DNA from 2 places in the Bradyrhizobium sp. URHA0013 genome. Region 2 is predicted to be linked to the other one. Evidence: riboswitches for the same ligand, from Rfam matches in the RefSeq annotation. Region 2 holds a riboswitch; the other holds the start of a gene.
The links. Region 2 has a riboswitch for S-adenosylmethionine ahead of N551_RS0102485 (homoserine O-acetyltransferase). Riboswitches for the same ligand answer to the same signal wherever they lie in the genome.

Region 1: linked by a shared signal. The riboswitch ahead of N551_RS0104205 (O-succinylhomoserine sulfhydrylase) and the one ahead of N551_RS0102485 (homoserine O-acetyltransferase) in region 2 are both predicted to bind S-adenosylmethionine.

What each region holds. Positions count from the first base shown of each region.
Region 1 covers NZ_JADK01000003.1:836,193-840,606, reverse strand. The annotation lists gene N551_RS0104210 (SGNH/GDSL hydrolase family protein) at 1-930, shown strand, start outside; gene N551_RS0104205 (O-succinylhomoserine sulfhydrylase) at 1,054-2,250, opposite strand; SAM riboswitch at 2,321-2,400, opposite strand; gene N551_RS0104200 (2'-deoxycytidine 5'-triphosphate deaminase) at 2,481-3,617, shown strand; gene N551_RS0104195 (PAS domain S-box protein) at 3,723-4,136, shown strand; gene N551_RS0104190 (hypothetical protein) at 4,242-4,414, shown strand, end outside.
Region 2 covers NZ_JADK01000003.1:504,044-508,457, forward strand. The annotation lists gene metW (methionine biosynthesis protein MetW) at 1-512, opposite strand, end outside; gene N551_RS0102485 (homoserine O-acetyltransferase) at 526-1,728, opposite strand; SAM riboswitch at 1,819-1,898, opposite strand; gene N551_RS0102490 (chorismate mutase) at 2,102-2,950, shown strand; gene hisC (histidinol-phosphate transaminase) at 2,985-4,079, shown strand; gene N551_RS0102500 (prephenate/arogenate dehydrogenase family protein) at 4,076-4,414, shown strand, end outside.

The DNA of each region.
Region 1 (4,414 bases), 330 kb from region 2:
CTGTTGCTGAGTCCGGCCTCGCAGTCGCGCGCGCAGACGCAGGCCGCGCAGGCAACACCGGCCCCGCAGCAATCGGCTGATCCGGCTCCCGCTTCACCGTCCCAGACCACCGTCGCAGCGACGTCCCCCGACCAGCGCGGCATCACGGCGCGCGCCATCGACAAGGTGAAGCAGGTCGCGAAATCCGCCGGCGACATCTTTAGCCGCGTCCCCTGCCTGTCGCCGAAGGGCGGCGCGAAGGCAATGGGCTCGCTGCCGCATGTCGCGGGCAAGCTCGTCGCCGGCCAGCCCGTCGTCATCGTCGCATTCGGCTCGTCGTCGACCGCGGGATTCGGCGCGAGCTCGCCGGAGTTCAACTATCCCAATCGCCTTGCCGCGCAGCTGCACCGGCACTATCCGACTGCCGACATCACCGTCGTCAATGCCGGCGTCGGCGGCGAGGACGCACCCGAGATGATGAAGCGCCTCCAGAAAGAGGTGATCGACGTGCATCCGGATCTGGTGATCTGGCAGGTCGGCACCAATGCCGTGCTGCGCAATCTCGATCCCGGCGATACCGCCAAACTGGTCGAGGACGGCATCAGCCGCATCCAGGCTGCCGGCGGCACTGACGTCGTGCTGGTCGATCCGCAATATTCGCCCGCCGTCAACCAGCGCGCGGACAGCGCCGGCAAGATGGTGAAGTTGCTCGGCAAGGTCGCCGAGCTTCGTCATGTCGGCATCTTCCCGCGCTTCGAGGTGATGCGCGACTGGCACGAGAAGCAGTCGATTCCGGTCGAGAGCTTCGTGATCGCCGACGGCCTGCACATGAACGATTGGGGCTACGCCTGCTTCGCCCAGCTCCTCGGCGACGACATCATCCGCTCTGTCGGCCAGATCAAGCTCGGCGTCAACGTGCCCGCGGACGTGCGGACCTATCGGCCGATGTAAGCATCGGTGCGTAGGGTGGGCGAAGGCGCGCTCTTCGCGCGCCGTGCCCACCATCCATCGGCGCTGCCATCGTGAATGGTGGGCACGCTTCGCTTTGACCACCCCACGATGTCGAATGCGTGGCTACGCCTTCTCCAGCGCCGCGGTCAGATCCTCGATCAGATCGTCCGCGTGCTCAAGCCCCGCCGAGAAGCGGATGAAGCCCCCGCTGATGCCGAGCGCGGCGCGGTCCTCCGGCTTGAGGCGCTGATGCGTCGTCGTTGCCGGATGCGTGACGAGGCTCTTGGCGTCGCCGAGATTGTTCGAGATCTTGGCGAGCTTGAGCTCGTTGAGCACGCGGAACGCCGCCTGCTTGCCGCCCTTGACCTCGAGGCCGACCAGCGTCGAGCCGCCGCGCATCTGCTTCTTCACCAATGCGGCCTGCGGATGATCGGCGCGGCCGGGGAACACCAGCCGTGAAATCTTCGGATGGCTCGCCAGCACGTCCGCGATGCGCGCCGCCGTCTCGGTCTGCGCGCGCACGCGCACGGCGAGCGTCTCCAGGCCCTTGAGCAGGACCCACGCGTTGAACGGCGAGATCGACGGGCCGGTCTGGCGCATGAAATTGTGGATGTGCTCGGCGATGAACGCTTCCGAGGACAGGATGATGCCGCCGAGACAGCGGCCCTGGCCATCGATGTGCTTGGTCGCGGAATAGACCACGACGTCGGCGCCGAGCGCGAGCGGGCTCTGCCAGATCGGAGTGGCGAACACGTTGTCGACGACGAGCCGCGCGCCGCCGCTGTGCGCGATCTCTGCGATGCCGGGAATGTCGAGTACATCCAGCGTCGGGTTGGTCGGGCTCTCCAGGAAAAACGTCTTGGTGTTCGGCTTCATGGCGCGCTGCCACTGGTCGAGATCGAGGCCGTCGACCAGCGTGGTCTCGATGCCGTAGCGCGGCAGCAAATCCTGCACGACGTAGAGACACGAGCCGAACAGCGCGCGCGAGGCCACGACGTGATCGCCGGCCTTGAGCGGCGCCAGGATCGCGGTCGTCACCGCGGCCATGCCGGTCGCGGCGGAACGTGCCGCTTCGGCGCCTTCGAGCTCGATCATGCGCCGCTCGAACATCGAGATGGTCGGATTGGAGTAGCGTGAATAGATGAAGCCGGGGTCCTCGCCCTTGAACCGCGCCTCGCACTCCTCGGCGCTGTTGTAGACGTAGCCCTGGGTCAGGAACAGCGACTCCGACGTCTCGCCATATTGCGAGCGCAGGGTGCCGGAATGGACCAGGCGGGTTTCGGGACGGTAGGACGCGGTGGACGCCGGGGACTTCGACATAGGACCTCCTGAAGTGACCATCGAAAATGGTCACAAAAAAACCGGCCTGGAATATCTCCACGGGCCGGGATCACAGAGGTCCCCGGCCTGTTTAGCGACTTATTTAACGTGGCTGCAAGCCGGCCGGCTCAAATCACCACGGGATAAGTCATGCTCATATTCCGCAATGCCCTTTCCGTCAAGACGTCCATCGGATAGCCGTAAAACGCTCATATTTCCCGCATGTCGGGATGTGTTTGATCCCTGATGAGGACCCCGGGTTGACGTTCACGGTCGCCGCCGACGCCAATGGTATCCTGCCCGACCGCATGATCGCGGCGATGGCGGAGGGTGGTCTCATCCTGCCCGCTTACGACTTCGTCGAAAGCCAGATCCAGCCGGCGAGCCTCGATTTGCGCCTCGGCGACATTGCCTATCGCGTTCGCGCCAGCTTCCTGCCCGGTCCCGGCGCCACCGTCGCCGAGCGCATCGACGAGTTGAAGCTGCACGAGTTCAGCCTCGCCGACGGCGCCGTGCTGGAGACCAACTGCGTCTACATCGTGCCGCTGCTCGAAAGCCTTGCGCTGCCGCCGGAGATCGTCGCGGCCGCCAACCCGAAAAGCTCGACCGGCCGGCTCGACGTCTTCACCCGCGTGATCGCCGACGGCACCCGCCGCTTCGACATGATCGGTGCCGGCTATCACGGTCCGCTCTATGCCGAGATCAGTCCGAAGACGTTCCCGGTGCTGGTCAGCGAGGGCTCGCGCCTGAGCCAGGTGCGCTTCCGCACCGGCGATGCCATCCTCAACATCGACGACCTCGAGGCGCTGCATGCGACCGAGCGTCTCGTCGATATCGATGACGCCGATCTCACCGGCGGCGTCGCCGTCTCGGTTGATCTTTCCGGCGAAAAGAGCGGCGGCTTCGTCGGCTACCGCGCCAAGCGCCACACCGGCGTCATCGACGTCGATCGCCGCGCCGGCTATTCCGTCGAGGAGTTCTGGGAGCCGATCTCGGCCCGCCCCGACGGCAGCCTGATCCTCGATCCCGGCGAGTTCTATATCCTCGCGTCGAAAGAGGCCGTGCAGGTGCCGCCCGATTACGCCGCGGAGATGGTGCCGTTCGATCCGCTGGTCGGCGAGTTCCGCGTGCACTACGCCGGATTCTTCGATCCCGGCTTCGGTTATGCCGGCGCTGGCGGGCTGGGGTCGCGCGCCGTGCTCGAAGTGCGCTCGCGCGAGGTGCCGTTCATCCTCGAGCACGGCCAGATCGTCGGCCGCCTCGTCTACGAGAAGATGCTGGCCCGTCCCGACGCGATGTACGGCCAGCGCATCGGCTCCAACTACCAGGCGCAGGGCCTGAAGCTGAGCAAGCATTTCCGGGTGTAGCGATCACCCGTCGCCCGGATGGAGCGCAAGCGTCATCCGGGAAAGTCTCACTTGTGGCACGATCCCGGCTTACGCTGTGCTCCATCGGGGCCACCAGGTGCTGACATGACCAATCCATCCCAACTCGACGCAAACATCCTCGACGGCGTCGCCGATGCGCTGATCTATTCGGATCGCTCCGGCACCATCATGCGCTGGAATCGCGCATCGTCCGCACTGTTCGGCTTCTCCGCGGACGAAGCGCTGGGCCAGAATCTCGACCTGATCATTCCCGAACATCTGCGCGCCGCGCACTGGAAGGGTTTCGAGGCCGCACTAGCCAGCGGCGCGATGAAGCTTGCGGGCAAGCCGACACTGACCCGCGCGCTGCACAAGGACGGGCGCAAGCTCTACATCGAGATGACCTTCGCGCTGGTGCGGGACGCCGCTGGAGTGGTGCAGGGATCGGTGGCGATGGCACGCGACGTCACCGACCGCGTCGAGCGCGAGCGTGCCGCCAGAGTTGCGCAAAATTCGTGATGCGGAATTGGCGAGCCGGCGTGCAGGGCGCCCTGCATGCGGCTCAGCTTGTCCGTCGCCGGCTGCAGTGACACACTCCAATCAAAACAACGATCGGGAGCAAACATGACCGCCGCATCTGACCCCGCGCAGGAAGCTCAATGGAAACGCTGGCGCGCGGTTGCCGATCTCTATCACGCCTACTTCACCGGCCTGATCCTCACCGTGGTCACGCGTCGCGGCACGGCAGATGCCGCGGAGTTCGTCTTTCGCGTGTTCCGCCGCCAGCAGCAGGAGCG
Region 2 (4,414 bases):
ACGAAATCCTTGATAGTGCAGAAATGGATGTTGGCGGTGTCATACCAGCTTGCCGGCAGGTTCTCCGTGCGCGGCATGTGGCCGCCGATCAGGAGCTGGAGCCGCATCTTCCAGAAGCCGAAATTCGGGAACGACACGATGGCGCGGCGGCCGATGCGCAAGAGATTCTCGAGCACGACCTTGGGCTGCCGCGTCGCCTGCAAGGTTTGCGACAGGATCACGTAGTCAAAGGCGTCATCCGGATAATTCACGAGGTCGGTGTCGGCATCGCCCTGCACCACCGCAAGACCCTTGGCGACGCAGCGGTTGACGCCCTCGCGCGACAGCTCGATGCCGCGGCCGTCGATGCCGCGGGTTTCCAGCAGCTGGAGCAGGTCGCCTTCGCCACACCCGACGTCGAGCACCTTCGAGCCCGGCTTGACCATCTCGGCCACCAGCACATGGTCGGCGCGAAAATCACCGGGCTGCCCGGTCGCAAGGCCGCCCAGCGGCAGCGCTTCCTGTACAGACATGACTAGCCGTCCTTTAAGCTTTCTTGGCGGTGAGCCCGCGCGCCTTGCCTGCCGACTGCAGGAACGCACGGCCGATGTCGAAGAACTCGGGCACGTCGAGGAGGAACGCGTCGTGACCGCGATCGGTCTCGATCTCGGCGAACGACACCCGCGCGCTCGACGCATTCAACGCGTGCACCAGTGCGCGCGATTCCGAGGTCGGGAACAGCCAGTCGCTGGTGAAGGAGACCACGCAGAACCGGGTCTGGATTCCCGCGAACGCCTTCGCCAGCACGCCGCCATGGTCGCCGGCGATGTCGAAATAATCCATCGCGCGGGTCAGATAGAGATAGGAGTTGGCATCGAAGCGTTCGACAAAGGACGAGCCCTGGTAGCGCAGGTAGGACTCGACCTGGAAGTCGGCGTCGAACGAGAAGGTCGGCAGCTCGCGGTCCTGCATCCGCCGTCCGAATTTGCGATGCAGCGCGGCGTCGGAGAGATAGGTGATGTGCGCCGCCATCCGGGCAACAGCGAGCCCACGATGCGGATGGATACCTTGATCGGCATAGCCGCCATGGTGCCAGTCGGGATCGGCCATCACCGCCTGGCGGCCAAGCTCGTGGAACGCGATGTTCTGCGCCGAATGTCGTGTCGAGCAGGCGATCGCCAGCGCGGAGAACACCCGGCTCGGATACGCCGCCGTCCATTGCAGCACTTGCATGCCGCCCATCGAGCCGCCGACGACTGCGAACAGCGTGTCGATGCCGAGCCGGTCGATCAGCATCGCCTGCGCGCGCACCATGTCGGGGATGGTGATGACGGGGAAATCGAGGCCCCAAACCTTGCCGGTCGCCGGATTGATCGAAGCCGGACCGGTCGAGCCCATGCAGCCGCCGATCACGTTGGAGCAGATGATAAAATACTCGCTGGGATCGAGCGGTCGGCCCGAGCCGACCAAAGTCTCCCACCAGCCGGGCTTGCCGGTGACAGGGTGCACATTGGCGACGTGCTGGTCGCCGGTCAACGCATGGCAGATCAGGATCGCGTTGGAGCGATCGGCATTCAGCTCGCCATAGGTCTGGTAGGCGATCTGGAACGGGCTGAGATCGACACCGCAATCGAGCCGCAGCGGCTGTTCCAAGCCAAACTGCGCGACGTGCGAACTCGGATGATCCACCTCGTGCGACCGCTCGTCGGCGGTGATCGCGGGACTCGGAATTGACTGGACGCCAACCATCTGACCATCGACCTCGTTTGCGGTCGTCGTGGTGACCGCATTGACATCAGGCCATGAAAAACCCGGCCTGAACGATAGGTTCGGCCGGGATCGAAAGCGTCCCCGGCCTGTTTAGCGAGTTTTTTAACGTGGCTGCAAGCCGGCCGGCTCAAATGACCACGGAACGGGTAAAAACTACCGTCTTGGACGGTTTTCGTCAAGTCACGGCCCGGATCAGCCAAATTCGCTGTCGCGCCACGGGCGGAAAGGGCCCGATTTCCCTTTGCATTTCTCTTTGCTTTCGCAGCCCCGACTGCCTAATCAGGATATCCATCAGAGCGGTGACGGCTCGACTGATCCGCATTGGAACGCCTCTCAACAGCACCTGTCAGACATGTCCCAACGTCCCCCCGCGCCACCATCACTCCAGGAATTGCGCAAGGAGATCGACGCGATCGACGAGGGCATGCATCGCCTGCTGATGCAACGCGGCGACATCATCGACCGCCTGATCCAGGTGAAGCAGACCCAGGAGGTCGGCTCGGCGTTCCGCCCGGCACGTGAGGCCTCCATGATGCGCGACCTCGTGCAGCGTCATCGCGGCATCCTGCCGCTCGATACGGTCGAGAGCATCTGGCGCGTCATCATCGCGACCTTCACCTATGTCCAGGCCCCGTTCTCGGTGCACGCCGACATCTCGGCGAGCGAGCCGGCCATGCGCGATTCCGCGCGATTCCATTTCGGCTTCACGGTGCCTTACGTCGCGCATTTCAGCGCGCAGGCGGCGGTCGAGGCCGTCGCGAAGTCCAAGGGCGATCTGGCGCTGGTCTCGGCGACTTCGAGCCGCACGCCGTGGTGGCTGTCGCTGGAAGAAGCCGGCGCGCCAAAGATCATCGCGCGGCTGCCCTTTGTCGAGCGCGCCGACCATCCGGCGGCGTTGCCCGTGTTCGCGGTCTCGCGCGTCGCCGACAGCGCCCTGGTGACGGAGGTCGAGACCTTCAGCGTCCGCGTCTCTGGGTGGAATGCGGAGGTCGCGCGCGCCCTGTCGCCGCTCGCCGAGATCGTGGCGGTGCCCGACACCGCCTTCGACGGTGCCGCGCTGCTGGTCTCGGTCACCGCGACAAGCAACATCGACAAGATCAAGGCTGCCCTGATCGAAGCGGGGGCCTCGGTGCGCTCCACGGCCCTCGTCGGCAGCCACGCAACGCGCTATACGGTGCCCCCGACCGGGTCGAAATCGTAAGTCGCGAACCGCTTAAGCCAGTCCGGAGTTGAAGATGTCCCGCCCCGTGCCGAATCCCGGCATTCTCGATATTGCGCCCTACACGCCCGGCAAGACTCCAGTGGCAGAGCCCGGCCGCAAGGTGTTCAAGCTCTCGGCCAACGAGACGCCGTTCGGGCCCTCGCCGAAGGCGATCGAGGCGTTCAAGCAGGTGGCGGATCATCTGGAAGACTATCCGGAAGGAACCTCGCGCGTGCTGCGCGAAGCGATCGGGCGCACCTTCGGGCTCGATCCCAACCGCATCATCTGCGGCGCCGGCTCGGACGAGATCCTCAACCTGCTCGCCCACGCCTATCTCAGCCATGGCGACGAGGCGATCTCGACCACTCACGGCTTCCTGGTCTACCCGATCGCAACCATGGCGGTCGGCGCGAAGAACGTGGTTGCCGCCGAAAAGGACCTAACCGCGGATGTCGACACGATCCTGAAGGCCGTCACGCCGCGCACAAAACTGGTCTGGCTCGCCAACCCCAACAACCCGACCGGCACCTATCTGCCGTTCGACGAGGTCAAGCGCCTGCGCGCCGGCCTGCCCTCGCACGTGCTGCTGGTGGTGGATGCAGCCTATTGCGACTACGTCTCGCGCAACGATTACGAGATGGGGATCGAGCTGGTCGCGACCACCGAAAACACGGTGGTGACCCACACCTTCTCCAAGATCCATGGTCTCGCGGCGCTACGCATCGGCTGGATGTTCGGCCCCGAGCACATCATCGATGCGGTCAACCGCATCCGCGGTCCCTTCAACGTGTCGACGCCGGCCATGTACGCCGCCGTTGCCGCGATCGAGGACACCGCGCACCAGGCGATGTCGAAGCAATTCACCGAGACCTGGCGCAACTGGCTCGCTGAGGAGATCGGCAAGCTCGGGCTGAAGGTGACGCCGAGCGTCGCCAATTTCGTGCTGATCCACTTCCCCACCGAGGGCAAGACCTCGGACGCAGCCGACGCCTTCCTCACCAGGCGCGGGCTGGTGCTGCGCGGCTTGAAGAACTACGGCCTGCCGCATTCGCTGCGCATGACCATTGGCACCGAGGAGGCCAACCGCCTCGTCGTCGAGGGCCTGCGCGACTTCATGGCCGGACGATGAGCGCGACCCCGCACTTCCAGCGCGTCGCGCTGATCGGCTTCGGCCTGATCGGCGGCTCAATCGCGCGCGCCGCGAAGCTCCAGGGCCTGGCTTCCGAGATCGTCACCACCGCGCGCTCGGAGAAGACGCGCGCACGCGTGATGGAGCTCGGCATCGTCGATCAGGTCGTGGCGACCAATGCAGAAGCCGTGAAGGACGCCGATCTCGTTATCCTCTGCATTCCCGTCGGCGCCTGCGGCCCGGTGGCGCAGGAGATCGCCCCGCATCTCAAGCCCGGCGCGATCATCTCCGACGTCGGCTCGGTCAAGGGCGCTATCGTCAGGGATATGGCGCCG